DNA from 3 places in the Paenibacillus sp. FSL R10-2736 genome. Region 3 is predicted to be linked to each of the others. Evidence: a T-box and tRNA genes for the amino acid it is inferred to sense, from the RefSeq annotation. Region 3 holds a T-box; the other regions hold tRNA genes.
The links. The T-box of region 3 lies ahead of metG (methionine--tRNA ligase). A T-box ahead of a tRNA ligase gene usually reads a tRNA of that ligase, here a tRNA-Met.
Positions count from the first base shown of each region.

Region 1 (6,984 bases), 3.6 Mb from region 3:
AGTAGCAGAAGCCTTTGATCAGCTGGAGAGCAGAGGTTTGGTGAAACACTTCGGCGTCAGCAACCAGAATCCCCTGCAGATTGAATTGCTGAAAAAGAACGTCAAGCAACCCCTGCTGTTCAACCAGCTTCAGCTCAGCGTAATGGTCACCGGCATGATCGATTCCGGGATCAACGTCAATATGACAAATTCCGGATCAGTTGTCCATGATGGAGGCATCCTGGAGTATAGCCGCCTGCATGATATGACGATCCAGCCTTGGTCACCGTTCCAATACGGTTTCTTTGAAGGCGTATTCCTCGGCAATGAGAAGTTCCCGGAGGTGAATGAAGTCATTAACCGTCTGGCTGCGGAAAAAGGTGTAGCAGATACGGCCATCGCCATCGCCTGGCTCCTTCGCCATCCGGCTAAGATGCAGCCGGTGGTCGGTACCACCAACACAGCGCGCTTGCTTGATATCGCCAAAGCTTCCGATATAACCCTCAGCCGCCAGGAATGGTACGAGATCTACCGTGCAGCGGGTAATGTGCTTCCTTAAGTGGGTCTTAGCATCAACATATAAAACACATTAAAACCCGCAACGAATTTGAGGATCTAAGTTCGTTGCGGGTTTTATCCTTAATTTGAGATGGAGTAGAAATATAAAAAAACCTCAGGAGTCAGACTCCTAAGGGACTAGTTTCATAAATTATACCGGCGAGAGGACTCGAACCTCCACGGTTTCCCACTCGATTTTGAGTCGAGCGCGTCTGCCATTCCGCCACGCCGGCGTATACATAGAATTAGTACTAAAAGATAATGGAGGTGCCACCCAGATTTGAACTGGGGATAAAGCTTTTGCAGAGCTTTGCCTTACCACTTGGCTATGGCACCAAAAAAATGGAGCGGACGACGGGAATCGAACCCGCGACCCTCGCCTTGGCAAGGCGATGCTCTACCGCTGAGCCACGTCCGCATATAATGGCTGGGGATATAGGAATCGAACCTATGAATGACGGAGTCAAAGTCCGTTGCCTTACCGCTTGGCTAATCCCCAACATTTGATTTAATAAAATGGGGCGACTGATGGGTCTCGAACCCACGAATGCCGGAACCACAATCCGGTGCGTTAACCCCTTCGCCACAGTCGCCATATGAAGCTTATTTAATTGCAATGCCTTATAACTCTTATAAAATAAATGGGGCGACCGATGGGTCTCGAACCCACGAATGCCGGAACCACAATCCGGTGCGTTAACCACTTCGCCACGATCGCCATATTAAATTTTATAGGATATTACTTGGCAGGGGCAGCAGGAATTGAACCCACACCAACGGTTTTGGAGACCGTTGTTCTACCTTTAAACTATGCCCCTAAAAATGGTGGAGGCTGATGGATTCGAACCACCGAACACGTACGTGAGCAGATTTACAGTCTGATGCGTTTGGCCACTTCGCTAAGCCTCCGAGGATGGTGCCGGCGAGAGGACTTGAACCCCCAACCTACTGATTACAAGTCAGTTGCTCTACCAATTGAGCTACACCGGCATATTAAGTTGTAAAAAATATGGTGGCGCGGGAGGGAATCGAACCCCCGACACAAGGATTTTCAGTCCTTTGCTCTACCGACTGAGCTACCGAGCCGAACATTTCTTCATAAAGATGGCGGAACCGACGGGATTCGAACCCGCGATCTCCTGCGTGACAGGCAGGCATGTTAGGCCAACTACACCACGGTTCCAAATTGGTTGCGGGGGCAGGATTTGAACCTGCGGCCTTCGGGTTATGAGCCCGACGAGCTACCGGGCTGCTCCACCCCGCGTCAATGTTAAAGATCTATTCTGTTAAAGATAGATGGTGGAGGCTGAGGGGTTCGAACCCCCGACCCTCTGCTTGTAAGGCAGATGCTCTCCCAGCTGAGCTAAGCCTCCATATATGACTCGTATGGGATTCGAACCCATGTTACCTCCGTGAAAGGGAGGTGTCTTAACCCCTTGACCAACGAGCCATGCTGTTTAATTACTTGTAAGGTAAATCTACGGAGAGTGAGGGATACTCTTCACTTCGTTACGAGATTGCGAAGCTGTGCTAACGAAGCCTATACTCCAACGAACCACTGAGGGTTCTCATCCCTTTACAGGGAAGGTATTGCTACGGAGAGAGAGGGATTCGAACCCTCGAGACGCTTGTGGCGCCTACACGATTTCCAATCGTGCTCCTTCGGCCAAACTCGGACACCTCTCCAGATGGCTCCCCGAACAGGACTCGAACCTGTGACAACTCGATTAACAGTCGAGTGCTCTACCAACTGAGCTATCAGGGAATATACATATCAGGCTTGATCGCCTGAAAACTGAATCCGAAACGAATCTGCGTATTAAAAATTTGGATAAGCCCTCGACCGATTAGTATTGGTCAGCTCCATGCATTGCTGCACTTCCACCTCCAACCTATCTACCTCGTCGTCTTCAAGGGGTCTTACTAATTGGGAAATCTCATCTTGAGGGGGGCTTCACGCTTAGATGCTTTCAGCGCTTATCCCGTCCGTACGTAGCTACTCAGCCATGCTCCTGGCGGAACAACTGATGCACCAGCGGTACGTCCATCCCGGTCCTCTCGTACTAAGGACAGCTCCTCTCAAATTTCCTGCGCCCACGACAGATAGGGACCGAACTGTCTCACGACGTTCTGAACCCAGCTCGCGTACCGCTTTAATGGGCGAACAGCCCAACCCTTGGGACCTACTTCAGCCCCAGGATGCGATGAGCCGACATCGAGGTGCCAAACCTCCCCGTCGATGTGGACTCTTGGGGGAGATAAGCCTGTTATCCCCAGGGTAGCTTTTATCCGTTGAGCGATGGCCCTTCCATGCGGTACCACCGGATCACTAAGTCCGACTTTCGTCCCTGCTCGACTTGTTGGTCTCGCAGTCAAGCTCCCTTATGCCTTTGCACTCTTCGAATGATTTCCAACCATTCTGAGGGAACCTTTGAACGCCTCCGTTACTCTTTAGGAGGCGACCGCCCCAGTCAAACTGCCCGCCTGACACGGTCCCCGTACCCGGTAAGGGTACTAGGTTAGAACCTAGATACGATCAGGGTGGTATCCCAACGGCGCCTCCGCAGAAGCTTGCGCTCCTGCCTCAACGGCTCCCACCTATCCTGTACAGATCGTACCCAAATTCAATATCAAGCTGCAGTAAAGCTCCATGGGGTCTTTCCGTCTTGTCGCGGGTAACCTGCATCTTCACAGGTATTAAAATTTCACCGGATCTCTCGTTGAGACAGCGCCCAAGTCGTTACGCCATTCGTGCGGGTCAGAATTTACCTGACAAGGAATTTCGCTACCTTAGGACCGTTATAGTTACGGCCGCCGTTTACTGGGGCTTCGGTTCACAGCTTCGGATTGCTCCTAACCACTCCCCTTAACCTTCCAGCACCGGGCAGGCGTCAGCCCGTATACTTCGCCTTGCGGCTTCGCACAGACCTGTGTTTTTGCTAAACAGTCGCTTGGGCCTTTTCACTGCGGCCCCCTCGGGCTATTCACCCTACCGAGGCACCTCTTCTCCCGAAGTTACGAGGTCATTTTGCCGAGTTCCTTAACGAGAGTTCTTCCGCGCGCCTTAGAATTCTCTTCTCGCCTACCTGTGTCGGTTTGCGGTACGGGCACCTTCTCCTGGCTAGAGGCTTTTCTTGGCAGTGTGAGATCATGACCTTCGCTACTACAATTTTCGCTCCCCATCCCAGCCCAGCCTTAATGATGTGCGGATTTGCCTACACATCAGCCTCACTGCTTAGACGGACATATCCATCAGTCCGCGTCACTACCCTCCTGCGTCACCCCATCGCTCATAGCGGATTACGGTGGTACAGTAATTTCAAACTGTTGTCCTTCGACTACGCCTTTCGGCCTCGCCTTAGGTCCCGACTTACCCTGAGCGGACGAGCCTTCCTCAGGAAACCTTGGGCTTTCGGCGGATCAGATTCTCACTGATCTTTTCGTTACTCATACCGGCATTCTCACTTGTATGCTGTCCAGCGCTCCTTACGGTACACCTTCAACCTACATACAACGCTCCCCTACCCCAGATACAAAGTATCTAGCCATAGCTTCGGTGGTGTGTTTAGCCCCGTTACATTTTCGGCGCAGAGTCACTCGACCAGTGAGCTATTACGCACTCTTTCAATGGTGGCTGCTTCTAAGCCAACATCCTGGTTGTCTGTGCAACTCCACATCCTTTCCCACTTAACACACACTTGGGGACCTTAGCTGATGGTCTGGGCTGTTTCCCTTTTGACAATGGATCTTAGCACTCACTGTCTGACTCCCGGCAAGAAGTTAATGGCATTCGGAGTTTGACTGAGCTTGGTAACCCTTGCGGGCCCCGCACCCAATCAGTGCTCTACCTCCACCACTCCATTCACCGAGGCTAGCCCTAAAGCTATTTCGGGGAGAACCAGCTATCTCCGAGTTCGATTGGAATTTCTCCGCTACCCCCACCTCATCCCCGCATTTTTCAACATGCGTGGGTTCGGGCCTCCAGTGCGTGTTACCGCACCTTCACCCTGGACAGGGGTAGATCACACGGTTTCGGGTCTACGTCCACATACTCAGTCGCCCTATTCAGACTCGCTTTCGCTGCGGCTCCGGCTTCTCACCTTAACCTTGCATGTTAAACGTAACTCGCCGGTTCATTCTACAAAAGGCACGCCATCACCCAGTAATAGGGCTCTGACTTTTTGTAAGCACACGGTTTCAGGTTCTATTTCACTCCCCTTCCGGGGTGCTTTTCACCTTTCCCTCACGGTACTGTTTCACTATCGGTCGCCAGGTAGTATTTAGCCTTAGCAGATGGTCCTGCTGGATTCATACGGGGTTTCACGTGCCCCGCACTACTCGGGATCCGTCTCGGAGAGAACACAGTTTAGGCTACAGGGCTTTTACCTCTATCGCGGGCCTTTCCAGACCTCTTCGCCTACCATATTCCTTTGTAACTCCATGTGAGACGTCCCACAACCCCAAGAGGCAAGCCCCTTGGTTTAGGCTGTTCCGCGTTCGCTCGCCGCTACTGACGGAATCACTATTGTTTTCTCTTCCTCAGGGTACTTAGATGTTTCAGTTCCCCTGGTCTGCCTCTGCGTATCCTATGTATTCAGATACGAGTAACTGCGAATTACCACAGCTGGGTTTCCCCATTCGGACACCCCCGGATCAAAGCTTGCTTACAGCTCCCCGAGGCAGTTTCGTTGTTCGCCACGTCCTTCGTCGGCTCCTGGCGCCTAGGCATCCTCCGTGTGCTCTTATTAGCTTAACCACAATTTTCTCCGCAGGAGAAATATTGAACATTGAATTGCTTCAAAGCCCGTTATTTCCTGACGAATGAATTGTATCAACTAATAACTATTTCAACTTGCTTACACAAGTTTCAGCTAAAAGATGTTCTAAAACGCAAATTCGTTTCGGTATCCAGTTTTCAAGGATCAAGTGTCTTACTTGAGAGTTTGAACTCTCAAAACTGACCAACGAGTGAGTAACAGGCCTAAACCTGAGTTTTGGAAGCTTACGCTTCCGATTTGAATGTCACCGTTGCAGGTGACGATTCTCCATAGAAAGGAGGTGATCCAGCCGCACCTTCCGATACGGCTACCTTGTTACGACTTCACCCCAATCATCTACCCCACCTTCGGCGGCTGGCTCCCTTGCGGGTTACCCCACCGACTTCGGGTGTTGTAAACTCTCGTGGTGTGACGGGCGGTGTGTACAAGACCCGGGAACGTATTCACCGCGGCATGCTGATCCGCGATTACTAGCAATTCCGACTTCATGCAGGCGAGTTGCAGCCTGCAATCCGAACTGAGACCGGCTTTGCTGGGATTGGCTCCACCTCGCGGTTTCGCTTCCCGTTGTACCGGCCATTGTAGTACGTGTGTAGCCCAGGTCATAAGGGGCATGATGATTTGACGTCATCCCCACCTTCCTCCGGTTTGTCACCGGCAGTCACTCTAGAGTGCCCAGCACTACCTGCTGGCAACTAAAGTCAAGGGTTGCGCTCGTTGCGGGACTTAACCCAACATCTCACGACACGAGCTGACGACAACCATGCACCACCTGTCTCCGATGCTCCGAAGAGGGGCACTATCTCTAATGCTTTCATCGGGATGTCAAGACCTGGTAAGGTTCTTCGCGTTGCTTCGAATTAAACCACATACTCCACTGCTTGTGCGGGTCCCCGTCAATTCCTTTGAGTTTCAGTCTTGCGACCGTACTCCCCAGGCGGAGTGCTTACTGTGTTAACTTCGGCACCAAGGGTATCGAAACCCCTAACACCTAGCACTCATCGTTTACGGCGTGGACTACCAGGGTATCTAATCCTGTTTGCTCCCCACGCTTTCGCGCCTCAGCGTCAGTTACAGCCCAGAAAGTCGCCTTCGCCACTGGTGTTCCTCCACATATCTACGCATTTCACCGCTACACGTGGAATTCCACTTTCCTCTTCTGTACTCAAGTCACCCAGTTTCCAGTGCGACCCCAGGTTGAGCCCAAGGTTTAAACACCAGACTTAAATGACCGCCTGCGCGCGCTTTACGCCCAATAATTCCGGACAACGCTTGCCCCCTACGTATTACCGCGGCTGCTGGCACGTAGTTAGCCGGGGCTTTCTTCTCAGGTACCGTCACTCCGGTAGCAGTTACTCTACCGGACGTTCTTCCCTGGCAACAGAGCTTTACGATCCGAAAACCTTCATCACTCACGCGGCATTGCTCCGTCAGGCTTTCGCCCATTGCGGAAGATTCCCTACTGCTGCCTCCCGTAGGAGTCTGGGCCGTGTCTCAGTCCCAGTGTGGCCGTTCACCCTCTCAGGTCGGCTACGCATCGTCGCCTTGGTGAGCCGTTACCCCACCAACTAGCTAATGCGCCGCAGGCCCATCCCCAAGCGGCAGATTGCTCCGCCTTTCATTCTCTCTTCAGGAGAGGAAAGAAATTATCCGGTATTAGCTACCGTTT
Region 1 covers NZ_JBBOBN010000001.1:590,245-597,228, reverse strand. The annotation lists gene NSQ73_RS02745 (aldo/keto reductase) at 1-538, shown strand, start outside; tRNA gene NSQ73_RS02740 (tRNA-Leu) at 692-770, opposite strand; tRNA gene NSQ73_RS02735 (tRNA-Cys) at 800-873, opposite strand; tRNA gene NSQ73_RS02730 (tRNA-Gly) at 881-955, opposite strand; tRNA gene NSQ73_RS02725 (tRNA-Gln) at 962-1,036, opposite strand; tRNA gene NSQ73_RS02720 (tRNA-His) at 1,055-1,130, opposite strand; tRNA gene NSQ73_RS02715 (tRNA-His) at 1,180-1,255, opposite strand; tRNA gene NSQ73_RS02710 (tRNA-Trp) at 1,282-1,355, opposite strand; tRNA gene NSQ73_RS02705 (tRNA-Tyr) at 1,361-1,446, opposite strand; tRNA gene NSQ73_RS02700 (tRNA-Thr) at 1,452-1,527, opposite strand; tRNA gene NSQ73_RS02695 (tRNA-Phe) at 1,548-1,623, opposite strand; tRNA gene NSQ73_RS02690 (tRNA-Asp) at 1,643-1,720, opposite strand; tRNA gene NSQ73_RS02685 (tRNA-Met) at 1,725-1,801, opposite strand; tRNA gene NSQ73_RS02680 (tRNA-Val) at 1,835-1,910, opposite strand; tRNA gene NSQ73_RS02675 (tRNA-Glu) at 1,916-1,987, opposite strand; tRNA gene NSQ73_RS02670 (tRNA-Ser) at 2,134-2,223, opposite strand; tRNA gene NSQ73_RS02665 (tRNA-Asn) at 2,227-2,302, opposite strand; rRNA gene NSQ73_RS02660 (23S ribosomal RNA) at 2,365-5,293, opposite strand; rRNA gene NSQ73_RS02655 (16S ribosomal RNA) at 5,589-6,984, opposite strand, start outside.
Region 1: it encodes a tRNA-Met, which carries the amino acid that the T-box ahead of metG (methionine--tRNA ligase) is inferred to sense. The anticodon was not compared.

Region 2 (6,984 bases), on a different contig from region 3:
GCTGGGTTCTGCTGATACCGTGCGTGATCCGCGCGGCTTTGCCGTGAAATTCTACACCGAAGAAGGCAACTACGACCTCGTCGGCAACAATACACCTGTCTTTTTCATCCGTGATGCGATCAAATTCCCGGACTTTATCCATACCCAGAAACGCCACCCGCAGACACATCTGAAGAACCCGAACGCTGTGTGGGATTTCTGGTCGCTCTCCCCTGAATCCCTGCACCAGGTTACCATTCTGATGTCTGACCGCGGCATACCGGCCACCCTCCGTCATATGCACGGCTTCGGCAGCCATACGTTCAAGTGGGTGAATGCAGAAGGCGCCGCAGTATGGGTGAAATACCATTTCAAAACAGAGCAGGGCGTCAAGAATCTCGATGTTAATCTGGCTGCGCAGATTGCCGGTGACAACCCGGATTACCATACTGAGGACTTGTTCAATGCGATCGACAAAGGGGATTTCCCCGCCTGGAGACTGCATGTGCAGATCATGCCTGTAGAGGATGCTGACACCTACCGTTTCGACCCGTTTGATGTCACCAAGGTATGGTCCCAGAAGGATTACCCGCTGATTGAGGTGGGCCGCATGGTGCTGGACCGCAATCCGGAGAACTACTTCGCTGAAGTGGAGCAGGCTACCTTCTCTCCGGGATCATTTGTGCCAGGGATAGAAGCCTCTCCTGATAAAATGCTCCAAGGCCGCCTCTTCGCCTACGGCGACGCCCACCGTTACCGGGTAGGAGCGAATCACAACCACCTGCCGATTAACCGGCCCATCGCCGAGGTGAACAATAATCAGCGGGATGGCGCGCTGAATCACACCAATAACGGCGGAGGCTCCGTGTATTACGAGCCTAACAGCTTAGGCGGGGCAACCGAGTCTCCGCAGGATAAACCGGCGGCTTTTGCAGTCTCCGGCCAAGCGGACAGCGTCCCTTACGATCACAACGATCATTACACCCAGCCGGGTGATCTCTATCGTCTGCTGAGTGAAGAGGAGCGTGCCCGGCTCGTACGCAATATTGTCGGGGCTATGACTCCAGTAGAGTCGGATGAGATCAAGCTTCGCCAGATTGGCCATTTCTACAAAGCAGATCCGGAATTTGGCCGGCGTATCGCAGACGGACTGGGACTGGTGATACCGGAGTAACTCCACTTGCATCCTTCAGCGCACAGAAACCCCTGACTTCATCAGTCAGGGGTTTCTTGGGATTATCGTATTTGCATTTTCTATGTATATAGCCTAATGATACACATTCATCCACTGCTCCAGCTGCTGCTTCAGTCCCTGTCTCGCGGATACCGGCTCAAGAATCTCGGCGTTAGGGCCATATTGCAGAATCCACTTAATAAATTCCTTGTCGTTATTGACGGTGACTTCAAATAGCAGACTTCCGTCTTCCTCGTCGGTCATTCGCGGGTGCACGAACAATTCCTCTTCTTTGATGTAACGCGCTACCTCCGGATGAAACCGCACTTTGAAGGTGGTATTCTTATTGCCCCGGTCGATCGACCAGGTATTTTTCAGATACTGTTTAATATTGAAATCCCCTTTGTCGAAGGGGGTATCCGTCACCTCTACCTGCAGAAAACGGCTGATACGAAACGTCCGGATCGCCCTCTTCAGGTGGCAATAGCCAATCAGATAGAATCTCTGGTCACGCGGAATCAAATAATAAGGATCAATCTCCCGCTGCGTTGTCTCATTACGCAATTGCGAGTGATATACCGTACGAATCCGCCGTTGCTCCATAATCGCCCCGATCAGCGGCTGCAGGAAATTCCGGCTCTCCTTGCGGTAAGCAGGCTTGCCCATTTGAATAATATCTGAAATATTCTCAAGCATTCCATTCTGTTTGGATTTCTCCTTCAGATGTGTGCCCATGACTTTGTCAAAGGCAGACAGAAAACCTGGGGGGATTTTGCCGGGTGCCAGCACGGAGGGCAGCAGAGAGAAGGCCATTGCCTCCTGCTCGGAGAAATCCAGCGGGTATAAGAAGAATTTCCCCATAAACTTATAACCTGTTCCTCTCCCCTCGTTCATCACCGGTGCAAAATGACTGATTACATCCAAGTCCCTGTAAATCGTTCTAATATTCACCTCGCACCGGAATGCCAGATCCGCAGCCGTAATCCCGGGATTCGACTGGATGGCGTTAATGATCTTGAAAATCCGTATTACTTTGTCTGTCATAATAAATGCTCCTCAACTTCCAAGTAAATAGTGCCTGTACTTCCATAGTTCTAATATAACAGGTCTATATAAACATGGCTGTCTGCATAATATAGCATTATCAGCGCATAGAGCAGTCACCAGCATACACTGTGCATTTTTAATAAGCCAATACTTCCGCCCCATGTAGAAAAAACAAAAAAAACCCTTGAATATCAAGGGTTTCTATAACTATTATTTAAGCGGGTGATGGGAATCGAACCCACGCTATCAGCTTGGAAGGCTGAAGTTCTACCATTGAACTACACCCGCAAAGATGAAATATCGGGATGACACGATTTGAACATGCGACCCCCTGGTCCCAAACCAGGTGCTCTACCAAGCTGAGCTACATCCCGTTAATATAAAAGCTATACTGCAAAGTAATAATGGCGCGCCCTGAGAGATGCCAATGCTACGCATCCGATTGCGAAGTGGTGCTATCGAAGCTGATGCTCCAACGAACTCGTTCGAATCCTGAGGACACTTTGATGATTCAAAGAAGTATAAATGGCGCGCCCTGAGAGATTCGAACTCCCGGCCTTTTGATTCGTAGTCAAACGCTCTATCCAGCTGAGCTAAGGGCGCAAAATCTATATGGAGCGGACGACGGGAATCGAACCCGCGACCCTCGCCTTGGCAAGGCGATGCTCTACCGCTGAGCCACGTCCGCAAAAACATGGTGCGCGTGAAGGGACTTGAACCCCCACGTCGTGAAACGCCAGATCCTAAGTCTGGTGCGTCTGCCATTCCGCCACACGCGCACACTTTATAAGAAAATGGTGAGCCATGAAGGACTCGAACCTTCGACACCCTGATTAAAAGTCAGGTGCTCTACCAACTGAGCTAATGGCTCTCATAAGAGAAGCATTCATAAATGAAATGGCTGGGGATATAGGAATCGAACCTATGAATGACGGAGTCAAAGTCCGTTGCCTTACCGCTTGGCTAATCCCCAATATTAATAATTAGCAAACACTACGGAATCGGGTGGATACTCTATACTTCGAGATATAGGATGCTCAATCCCTGATACCTTCATACAATAAAGATGGCGGAACCGACGGGATTCGAACCCGCGATCTCCTGCGTGACAGGCAGGCATGTTAGGCCAACTACACCACGGTTCCAAATTGGTTGCGGGGGCAGGATTTGAACCTGCGGCCTTCGGGTTATGAGCCCGACGAGCTACCGGGCTGCTCCACCCCGCGTCAATGTTAAAGATCTATTCTGTTAAAGATAGATGGTGGAGGCTGAGGGGTTCGAACCCCCGACCCTCTGCTTGTAAGGCAGATGCTCTCCCAGCTGAGCTAAGCCTCCATATATGACTCGTATGGGATTCGAACCCATGTTACCTCCGTGAAAGGGAGGTGTCTTAACCCCTTGACCAACGAGCCATGCTGTTTAATTACTTGTAAGGTAAATCTACGGAGAGTGAGGGATACTCTTCACTTCGTTACGAGATTGCGAAGCTGTGCTAACGAAGCCTATACTCCAACGAACCACTGAGGGTTCTCATCCCTTTACAGGGAAGGTATTGCTACGGAGAGAGAGGGATTCGAACCCTCGAGACGCTTGTGGCGCCTACACGATTTCCAATCGTGCTCCTTCGGCCAAACTCGGACACCTCTCCAGATGGCTCCCCGAACAGGACTCGAACCTGTGACAACTCGATTAACAGTCGAGTGCTCTACCAACTGAGCTATCAGGGAATATACATATCAGGCTTGATCGCCTGAAAACTGAATCCGAAACGAATCTGCGTATTAAAAATTTGGATAAGCCCTCGACCGATTAGTATTGGTCAGCTCCATGCATTGCTGCACTTCCACCTCCAACCTATCTACCTCGTCGTCTTCAAGGGGTCTTACTAATTGGGAAATCTCATCTTGAGGGGGGCTTCACGCTTAGATGCTTTCAGCGCTTATCCCGTCCGTACGTAGCTACTCAGCCATGCTCCTGGCGGAACAACTGATGCACCAGCGGTACGTCCATCCCGGTCCTCTCGTACTAAGGACAGCTCCTCTCAAATTTCCTGCGCCCACGACAGATAGGGACCGAACTGTCTCACGACGTTCTGAACCCAGCTCGCGTACCGCTTTAATGGGCGAACAGCCCAACCCTTGGGACCTACTTCAGCCCCAGGATGCGATGAGCCGACATCGAGGTGCCAAACCTCCCCGTCGATGTGGACTCTTGGGGGAGATAAGCCTGTTATCCCCAGGGTAGCTTTTATCCGTTGAGCGATGGCCCTTCCATGCGGTACCACCGGATCACTAAGTCCGACTTTCGTCCCTGCTCGACTTGTAGGTCTCGCAGTCAAGCTCCCTTATGCCTTTGCACTCTTCGAATGATTTCCAACCATTCTGAGGGAACCTTTGAACGCCTCCGTTACTCTTTAGGAGGCGACCGCCCCAGTCAAACTGCCCGCCTGACACGGTCCCCGTACCCGGTAAGGGCACTAGGTTAGAACCTAGATACGATCAGGGTGGTATCCCAACGGCGCCTCCGCAGAAGCTTGCGCTCCTGCCTCAACGGCTCCCACCTATCCTGTACAGATCGTACCCAAATTCAATATCAAGCTGCAGTAAAGCTCCATGGGGTCTTTCCGTCTTGTCGCGGGTAACCTGCATCTTCACAGGTATTAAAATTTCACCGGATCTCTCGTTGAGACAGCGCCCAAGTCGTTACGCCATTCGTGCGGGTCAGAATTTACCTGACAAGGAATTTCGCTACCTTAGGACCGTTATAGTTACGGCCGCCGTTTACTGGGGCTTCGGTTCACAGCTTCGGATTGCTCCTAACCACTCCCCTTAACCTTCCAGCACCGGGCAGGCGTCAGCCCGTATACTTCGCCTTGCGGCTTCGCACAGACCTGTGTTTTTGCTAAACAGTCGCTTGGGCCTTTTCACTGCGGCCCCCTCGGGCTATTCACCCTACCGAGGCACCTCTTCTCCCGAAGTTACGAGGTCATTTTGCCGAGTTCCTTAACGAGAGTTCTTCCGCGCGCCTTAGAATTCTCTTCTCGCCTACCTGTGTCGGTTTGCGGTACGGGCACCTTCTCCTGGCTAGAGGCTTTTCTTGGCAGTGTGAGATCATGACCTTCGCTACTACAATTTTCGCTCCCCATCACAGCCCAGCCTTAATGATGTGCGGATTTGCCTACACATCAGCCTCACTGCTTAGACGGACACATCCATCAGTCCGCGTCACTACCCTCCTGCGTCACCCCATCGCTCATAGCGGATTACGGTGGTACAGTAATTTCAAACTGTTGTCCTTCGACTACGCCTTTCGGCCTCGCCTTAGGTCCCGACTTACCCTGAGCGGACGAGCCTTCCTCAGGAAACCTTGGGCTTTCGGCGGATCAGATTCTCACTGATCTTTTCGTTACTCATACCGGCATTCTCACTTGTATGCTGTCCAGCGCTCCTTACGGTACACCTTCAACCTACATACAACGCTCCCCTACCCCAGATACAAAGTATCTAGCCATAGCTTCGGTGGTGTGTTTAGCCCCGTTACATTTTCGGCGCAGAGTCACTCGACCAGTGAGCTATTACGCACTCTTTCAATGGTGGCTGCTTCTAAGCCAACATCCTGGTTGTCTGTGCAACTCCACATCCTTTCCCACTTAACACACACTTGGGGACCTTAGCTGATGGTCTGGGCTGTTTCCCTTTTGACAATGGATCTTAGCACTCACTGTCTGACTCCCGGCAAGAAGTTAATGGCATTCGGAGTTTGACTGAGCTTGGTAACCCTTGCGGGCCCCGCACCCAATCAGTGCTCTACCTCCACCACTCCATTCACCGAGGCTAGCCCTAAAGCTATTTCGGGGAGAACCAGCTATCTCCGAGTTCGATTGGAATTTCTCCGCTACCCCCACCTCATCCCCGCATTTTTCAACATGCGTGGGTTCGGGCCTCCAGTGCGTGTTACCGCACCTTCACCCTGGACAGGGGTAGATCACACGGTTTCGGGTCTACGTCCACATACTCAATCGCCCTATTCAGACTCGCTTTCGCTGCGGCTCCGGCTTCTCACCTTAACCTTGCATGTTAAACGTAACTCGCCGGTTCATTCTACAAAAGGCACGCCATCACCCAGTAATAGGGCTCTGACTTTTTGTAAGCACACGGTTTCAGGTTCTATTTCACTCCCCTTCCGGGGTGCTTTTCACCTTTCCCTCACGGTACTGTTTCACTATCGGTCGCCAGGTAGTATTTAGCCTTAGCAGATGGTCCTGCTGGATTCATACGGGGTTTCACGTGCCCCGCACTACTCGGGATCCGTCTCGGAGAGAACACAGTTTAGGCTACAGGGCTTTTACCTCTATCGCGGGCCTTTCCAGACCTCTTCGCCTACCATATTCCTTTGTAACTCCATGTGAGACGTCCCACAACCCCAAGGGGCAAGCCCCTTGGTTTAGGCTGTTCCGCGTTCGCTCGCCGCTACTGACGGAATCACTATTGTTTTCTCTTCCTCAGGGTACTTAGATGTTTCAGTTCCCCTGGTCTGCCTCTACATTTCCTATGTATTCAGAAATGAGTAACTGCGAATTACCACAGCTGGGTTTCCCCATTCGGACACCCCCGGATCAAAGCTTGCTTACAGCTCCCCGAGGCAGTTTCGTTGTTCGCCACGTCCTTCGTCGGCTCCTGGCGCCTAGGCATCCTCCGTGTGCTCTTATTAGCTTAACCACAATTTTCTCCGCAGGAGAAATATTGAACATTGAATTGCTTCAAAGCCCGTTATTTCCTGACGAA
Region 2 covers NZ_JBBOBN010000002.1:1,505,695-1,512,678, reverse strand. The annotation lists gene katA (catalase KatA) at 1-1,153, shown strand, start outside; gene NSQ73_RS34680 (helix-turn-helix transcriptional regulator) at 1,247-2,197, opposite strand; tRNA gene NSQ73_RS34675 (tRNA-Gly) at 2,418-2,488, opposite strand; tRNA gene NSQ73_RS34670 (tRNA-Pro) at 2,501-2,574, opposite strand; tRNA gene NSQ73_RS34665 (tRNA-Arg) at 2,727-2,803, opposite strand; tRNA gene NSQ73_RS34660 (tRNA-Gly) at 2,814-2,888, opposite strand; tRNA gene NSQ73_RS34655 (tRNA-Leu) at 2,896-2,979, opposite strand; tRNA gene NSQ73_RS34650 (tRNA-Lys) at 2,996-3,071, opposite strand; tRNA gene NSQ73_RS34645 (tRNA-Gln) at 3,099-3,173, opposite strand; tRNA gene NSQ73_RS34640 (tRNA-Asp) at 3,268-3,345, opposite strand; tRNA gene NSQ73_RS34635 (tRNA-Met) at 3,350-3,426, opposite strand; tRNA gene NSQ73_RS34630 (tRNA-Val) at 3,460-3,535, opposite strand; tRNA gene NSQ73_RS34625 (tRNA-Glu) at 3,541-3,612, opposite strand; tRNA gene NSQ73_RS34620 (tRNA-Ser) at 3,759-3,848, opposite strand; tRNA gene NSQ73_RS34615 (tRNA-Asn) at 3,852-3,927, opposite strand; rRNA gene NSQ73_RS34610 (23S ribosomal RNA) at 3,990-6,918, opposite strand.
Region 2: it encodes a tRNA-Met, which carries the amino acid that the T-box ahead of metG (methionine--tRNA ligase) is inferred to sense. The anticodon was not compared.

Region 3 (6,984 bases):
ATCCAGAGTGCATCCGTGAGGAGCTGATTGAGAATCCCGGCAGTACTGAACCGGTTTTGGACGATCCCGGACTCGACTTCACCAGGTACTCGGCAACGGGTGTCATTGGCGATCCGACTCATGCCAGCGAAGAATTAGGACGCAAGCTGTGGAAGGGCTCTGTGGAGGCTATCGCAGCCGAACTGCAGAAGATTGCTGCACAGGCTGTTGAGATTAGTCAGGCTGAAGCTTCCAGGCAGTAATGGAAACATAGGCAAGCAGCAGAAAGAAAGACACATGCGAGTTAGTTAAGCCCCATAGGCTTCGTCCAATTAACCGCGACAGCGGCTTGGAGAAGCAAGTGGGGTTATTTCTATTGATCACGGTGCGACGCGAAGGGTGTTCTGCAGCTTTTTTTGCGAGAGATTATGTTATAGCTTCTCAAGTCCGAGTTCCGTGTAAGTTTGTGAACGGCAGAGAATAAGGTAGAATAGGGACACCAATTGCTGTGAGAAGAGGTTAGTTTATGAGCGATGAGAATTCAAAGTTCAAGCGGCTTGGAGAGTATCTGAAATCACGTCGGGACCGGCTGCAGCCTGAAGCTGCCGGGCTTAAGGAAACGAACAGCCAGCGCAGAACACCCGGACTACGGCGGGAGGAAGTGGCGATTCTGGCGGGTGTCAGCAGCACCTATTATACGTGGCTGGAGCAAGGCAGAGAAGTTACTGCTTCCAGAGAGATTATGGAGAGTCTCAGCCAGGCCCTGCGCTTGACGCCTGATGAGCGGACGCATCTGTTCGAGCTGTGGAATCCAGGGAACCCGGATACAGTTCCTTCTATTAATACTGTGAGTCCCGGGCTGAATCCGCAGTGGCGGGATATTATTAGCCAGCTGTCTTATCCGTCTTTTATTACGAATGAGCGGTCGGAGGTTCTAGCCTGGAATGATAAGGCGGGTGAAGTTCTTAGCAATTTCGGGAAGCTGCCTGCTTCCGAGCGTATTATGCTCCGTCTATTGTTTCTCGATCAGGGGCTGCGCCGCCGGATGCTGAATTGGGAGGAGTTCGCGCTCTATTCAGTAGCTGTGTTCAGAACCTATTATGACATGCATCTGCACGATCCCTGGTACAAAGACATGGTAGTGAAGCTCTGTGAGGACAGTATGGATTTCGCAGAGATGTGGAAGCTGCACAACATTCAAGGCAAAAAAGTAAATCGCGTAGTCATACAAAGTCTAAGCACGAATCAATCTGTGACCTATGACATTAACTCCGTTGCGAGTCTGGCCGATCATCCGGGTCTGCATATCTGTATTTATACACCTGTGGTGGCAGAGAGCTGAGAATCGAATGAAGTCACTTGGACGGCCGGTCTGCTTCTATTTCTGTTCTGTGCTGTTCTGTTCCCTGGTAATGATCTTACTAGCATAAACGTACTGTGGCTGCTCCATGGCAGGAAGGTTAGAATAGGGACATATCCGAAGAATCTTTCACCGGGAAAAGAGGGAGACAACCAAATGCAGACAAGAACACTCGGAAACGAAGGGTTGACAGTATCGGCTCTGGGACTAGGAACGATGATGATGCCGGAGAACGAAGAGTCGGTAAAAGTGATCCATGGGGCACTCGACCTGGGAGTAACCCTGCTGGACACAGCAGATATCTATGGAGATTTCGCGCAGCAGCGTTTTGGCAGCAATGAGAGGCTCGTGGGCCGCGCGCTTAAGGGCAGACGGGATAAAGCGGTTATTGCGACCAAATTTGGCATTACGCATACTCAGGGCCCCAAGGGTGATCCGGCTTATATCAAAAAATCCGTAGATGCCAGCTTATACCATCTCGGTATGGATTATATTGATCTGTATTATCAGCACCGTCCTGATCCGAACACACCAATCGAGGAGACTATAGGCACGCTGGCTGAACTGGTCAAGGAAGGGAAGATCCGCTACATTGGCTTATCGGAAGCTTCACCTGAGCTGATACGCCGCGCACATGCGGTACATCCCCTTACGGCACTGCAGACAGAATATTCGCTCTGGAGCCGGGAGGTGGAGGATGAAATACTGCCGCTGGTCAAAGAACTGGGCATCGGATTCGTTCCTTATAGTCCGCTGGGCCGCGGATTTCTGACCGGTCAGATTAAAAGCTTCGACGACCTGCCGCCGGACGATTACCGCCGTAGCTACCCGCGGTTCCAGGGAGAGAATTTCGCCAGGAATCTCGAAGTGGTCTCGCTGATCGGGCAGATGGCAGCCGAGAAGGACTGTGCTCCTTCGCAGCTTGCGCTGGCCTGGCTGCTTGCGCAGGGTGAGCAAATTGTGCCGATCCCGGGAACAAAGCGGCTGGAGCGGGTACAAGATAATCTCGGCGCGTTGCAGGTGGTATTGTCAGCGGATGATCTGGCCCGGATCGAGCGGATCTCCCCGCAGGGTGTTGCAGCCGGAGGGCGCTTTCCCGGCCATTAAGGGCTGAATAGTTGAAAGTTGCAGCAGCATCAGTTATGCATTGAAATCCAAAAGCGTTCTTATCTGCACCGCTTGTTTTTGTGAGCGGTCTGCGGATAAGGACGCTTTTTTGAGTTGTACCGGCATATCACCAGTGTTCGGATTCTTGCGAAAACGGAAATAGGTAACAAGTAAAAGGTAGCAGGTGACAGGTGACAGGCGACAGGTGACAGGTGACAGGTAACAAGTAACAGGTGACGAGTAACAGGTTTACTGGAGCAAGTGTTCATGGCGAAAGTGAAGCGGACTGAGAGGACCATATCCCCTAAAAAGAAGCTTTTTGAGGCTGCAACGGACTGAGATTCCGTTATTTTGTTCATCCGGCCCCAAAATGAGGGGTGGCCGGGCATATAAGAGATTCTCAGTCCGATTGACCCGGGAATCTGCCTGATTTGCAGGAATAGAGGAATCTCAGTCCGCCTCATCAGCCATCTGACGAGGGGATGATGAAGTTTTCCGCCTCAGCGCTGCAAGCTCTTAAGCCGCTCGGTCTCCTCCTCAATCCGCGCCACATCAATCCGTTCGAACAATAATTCCAGCCCCTGCACCCGCTGATGCGCCGGAACGGCTACCGGCTGCCAGACAGGCTGTTCAAGGGCCAGAAACCCCCTGATCTTGCCGCAGGAGAATGGAATGAACGGGTTCAACAGGTTGGACAGATTAGCAATGATCTGTACACAGGTATACAGCGTGCTGGCACAGGCGGCGGGGTCATTCTTAGTCTGCAGCCACGGCTGCTGCTGATCGAAATATTTGTTGGCCTGGCGGATATGGGTGAAGACATGCTCGAGCGCTTCTTTGAAGCTGCCCCCCTCAATAAGTCTCCCGGTCTCACTGTACAGTGTATTAATGCTGCCGGCCCATGCGGCATCCAGTGTGCCCTCAGGCACCTCGCCATTCCAGAACTTATTCACGAATACCAGACTGCGGTTGACGAAATTACCGAAGGCACCCAGCAGCTCGCTGTTATGGCTGTAGATGAATTCTCTCCACGAGAAGTCGGCATCCCGTTTCTCAGGACCGTTCGCCGTCAGGAAATACCGGATGGAATCCGGGTCGTAGCGGCTGAGAATATCCGGCACCCAGACGGCCCAGTTACGGCTTGTGGAGAATTTCTCCCCTTCGAGAGTCATGTATTCACAGGAGAAGATACGGTCCGGCAGATGAAGGTCTCCAGCACCCAGCAGCAGAGCCGGCCAGATCAGGCTGTGAAAAGGGACATTATCCTTGCCATGCACATAATAGGCTGTAATGGGAGGGTACCCGGCGTCCTTGTTCTCAGTGGATTCAAGCCAGAAATCCTCCCAGCGGTTGCCGGTCCCGGCAGCCCACTGCTTGCTGGCGGACAGATAGCCGCTGACCGCTTCAATCCACACATAGATTTTTTTGTCCGTGAAGCCATCAACGGGAACATCTACCCCCCAATCCAGATCCCGCGTTGCGGCGCGGTCCTGCAGTCCTTCCTGCAGATATCTGCGGGTTAAACGCACAGCATTGTCTCTCCAGCCCTGCGCAGAATCCACATAATTTGAGAGTGCGCATTGGAAGCTGGACAGTGACAAATAATAATGCAGGGTGGAACGCAGCACCGGCGGGGTTCCGCAGATTTTGCAGGTACGCTCCAGCAGGTCAACCGGGTCGAGTATCGTAGAACAATAATCACATTGGTCACCCCGGGCCTGCTGTCCGCAGACCGGGCAGATTCCCTCTACATAGCGGTCCGGCAAGTAGCGCTGATCCTGCTCACAGTAGCATTGGAGCGTAGACTTCTGGTACAGATGGCCGTTATCCAGCAGCTTAAGGAACAGCTCCTGCACCACACTGTGGTGATGCTCCTGATCGGTCCGGGTGTATAAGTCATAGGTGAATCCAAGCGAACGGAAGCAATCTGTGAATTCCTGATGATATCTGCTGGCGAATTCACCAGGGGATACACCTTCCTGCGCCGCCTGCACAGCGACGGGAGTGCCATGGCAGTCACTGCCGGAGACATACAGCACAGCGTCGCCTTTGGCACGGTGATAGCGGGCCAGGATATCTCCCGGCAGAATACTCGCAAGCCTGCCCAGATGCAGGGAGCCATTGGCATACGGCCAAGCCCCTCCGATAAAAATGTTTGTCATGTCATTGTCCTCCTATAAGTTTTGTTGACAGATGTTTCCTTGAAACGGATTCGGACAAATCCCGTTTCTGAGAACATGTTTAGATTTCTAAGCGCACAAAAAAGACTCTCATCCCCAAAAGGGACGAGAGCCTGTGCTCACGTGTTACCACCCAAATTCATCAATGCCTTGCGGCATCCACCTCTTCAGGTACGTCCGCATAAGCCTGCGGGTATACCCTAGCATGGTAACGGATGCGGGTTCCGGCGCAGCCTACGTCCCGTTTATGCGGGCTTCGATGCGCAGCTCTGAGACCATATTCCCGTGGGTTTTCTTTGCTCCTTTTCAGCGGCCGGAGCTCTCTGTGAAAGAATTGCCAAGGTACTCTTTCTCTTCATAGCTATTGTGGTTATCCTAATTACTGGATATCATATATGCAGGTGATGGCTTATGTCAACACCAGATATAGAGATAAAGGAGAATGAGACTTTTGCCGGAAAAAAAGCAGGAAAAGAAAAGCTCAGGCATAATGGGATGGCTTGGTAGCGCGGGAGTACTGCTGCTGCTGAAGGGAAAAACCATTCTGTCTCTGCTTAAGCTGGGGAAGATTGCGGGACCGCTGATTTCGATGATGGTGTCTATCTGGGCCTATGCACTGATCTCACCATGGCAATTTGCAGTGGGCTTCGTTGCCTTATTATTCGTTCATGAGATAGGCCATGTTATCGCTGCCAAGTGGATCGGGCTGCCGGTGAGCGCACCGCTGTTTGTTCCTTTTATGGGTGCATTAATTACGATGAAGAAACAACCGCTGGATGCCAGAGAGGAAGCCTACGTTGCTTTTGGAGGTCCCATTCTGGGGAGCATTGGCGCGGCCGCCGTCTTCGGAGCAGCTTATTACTATCACAGCCCGCTGCTGTATTCACTGGCTTATGTCGGTTTTTTTATAAACCTGATCAACCTGCTGCCGATTCATCCGCTGGATGGGGGAAGAATTGCAACTGCGGTTACCCGGTGGTTATGGGTGGTGGGTCTGGTTGGAGGTCTGGCAGTGATCATCTATTTGAAATCTATTCTGTTCGGTATTATCTGGATGTTATTTGCCTATGACATGTACAAGAAATATATCAGCCGGCGCACGAAGAATCAGATGCATGCCGTATTGAAGAGCTTCCTGATACCGATTGAAGATTTGCAGGATCAAGGGTATCTGATTCCCGGACCTGAGCACAAAAGGGAACTGCCTTTTACCACCTACAGTGATTTGAACCGCCAGCAATATCTTGGTGTCCGCTGGGACAATCTGGACTACTACGGTACAACGACTATGCCAGTACAGTCTATTATCAGCAAAGTCCGGATCGTGCAGCTCGACCAGCTGTATGTAGATACTAAGCTGCAGCTGAAGATGCAGTGTGAGGTCAGTTTTACAGTGTTTGATAATGATAAATATTATGATGTGCCGGCCGCGTCACGCTGGAGATATGGTATTGCTTATTTTGTACTCGCAGGCTTTCTCGGCGTCATGATGTACCTTGTGCATATCGTTGGCAATGTAAATCTGTAAGGATTCGTTTATGAAGCCCCTGATTCGTCAAAGCTGTATAGAATCAAGAAGAACAGGGGGTACAACTATGCGCAAGTCATTCGTATGGTGCGGGGTCATTGGAGTGTGTGTGATGCTGGGGACGGCCGGATGTGCGGCTGGCGGTGAGGCTCCCGGATATACGGGGGTTCATAAGATGAGCGGGCTGGATGGCAGACTGGATACACCGGATGGTCTAATATCACCTGTTATGCAGGATGTGTACGACCGTTCGATTCCGGAAGAGGTGTATTCCATTCAATAGTCCGGCGGACGCGGCTTATCCGTCTTCCCTATCCCTGAAGACCTGAGGCTCTATACAGGATATTAAAAATTCTGTATAATGGCTCAATGTTGATTGGACCTATAGAGAGGGGCTAGAGGAGAATGGCAGTGGAAATCGTACATGTCACTACAGAGGAGCAGCTCCAGATGGCGCTTGCGATCCGCAATAAGGTATTTGTGGAGGAACAGAAGGTGCCGGCCGAAGAGGAGATTGATGAATATGATGTGATCGGTGACAATGCGCATCATTTCCTGCTTAAGGACAACGGGGAGCCGGCAGCTACCGGAAGACTGATTTATTACAAGGCAGAGACCGCTAAAATGCAGCGGATTGCTGTTCACGAGCATTACCGGTCCAAGGGTTTCGGACGGATTTTGCTGCTCGCTATGGAGGGGCATGCCCGTGAACTCGGCCTGGTAGCCTCCATTCTCGACGCCCAGTGTCATGCAGAAGCCTTTTACAGCAAACTGGGCTATGAAGTGATTTCCCCGGAGCCCTTCTATGATGCCGGTATTCTTCATGTGAG
Region 3 covers NZ_JBBOBN010000001.1:4,229,800-4,236,783, reverse strand. The annotation lists gene NSQ73_RS18400 (creatininase family protein) at 1-242, shown strand, start outside; gene NSQ73_RS18395 (helix-turn-helix transcriptional regulator) at 506-1,321, shown strand; gene NSQ73_RS18390 (aldo/keto reductase) at 1,496-2,446, shown strand; gene metG (methionine--tRNA ligase) at 2,947-4,608, opposite strand; T-box leader at 4,725-4,994, opposite strand; gene NSQ73_RS18380 (site-2 protease family protein) at 5,069-6,154, shown strand; gene NSQ73_RS18375 (hypothetical protein) at 6,222-6,437, shown strand; gene NSQ73_RS18370 (GNAT family N-acetyltransferase) at 6,560-6,984, shown strand, end outside.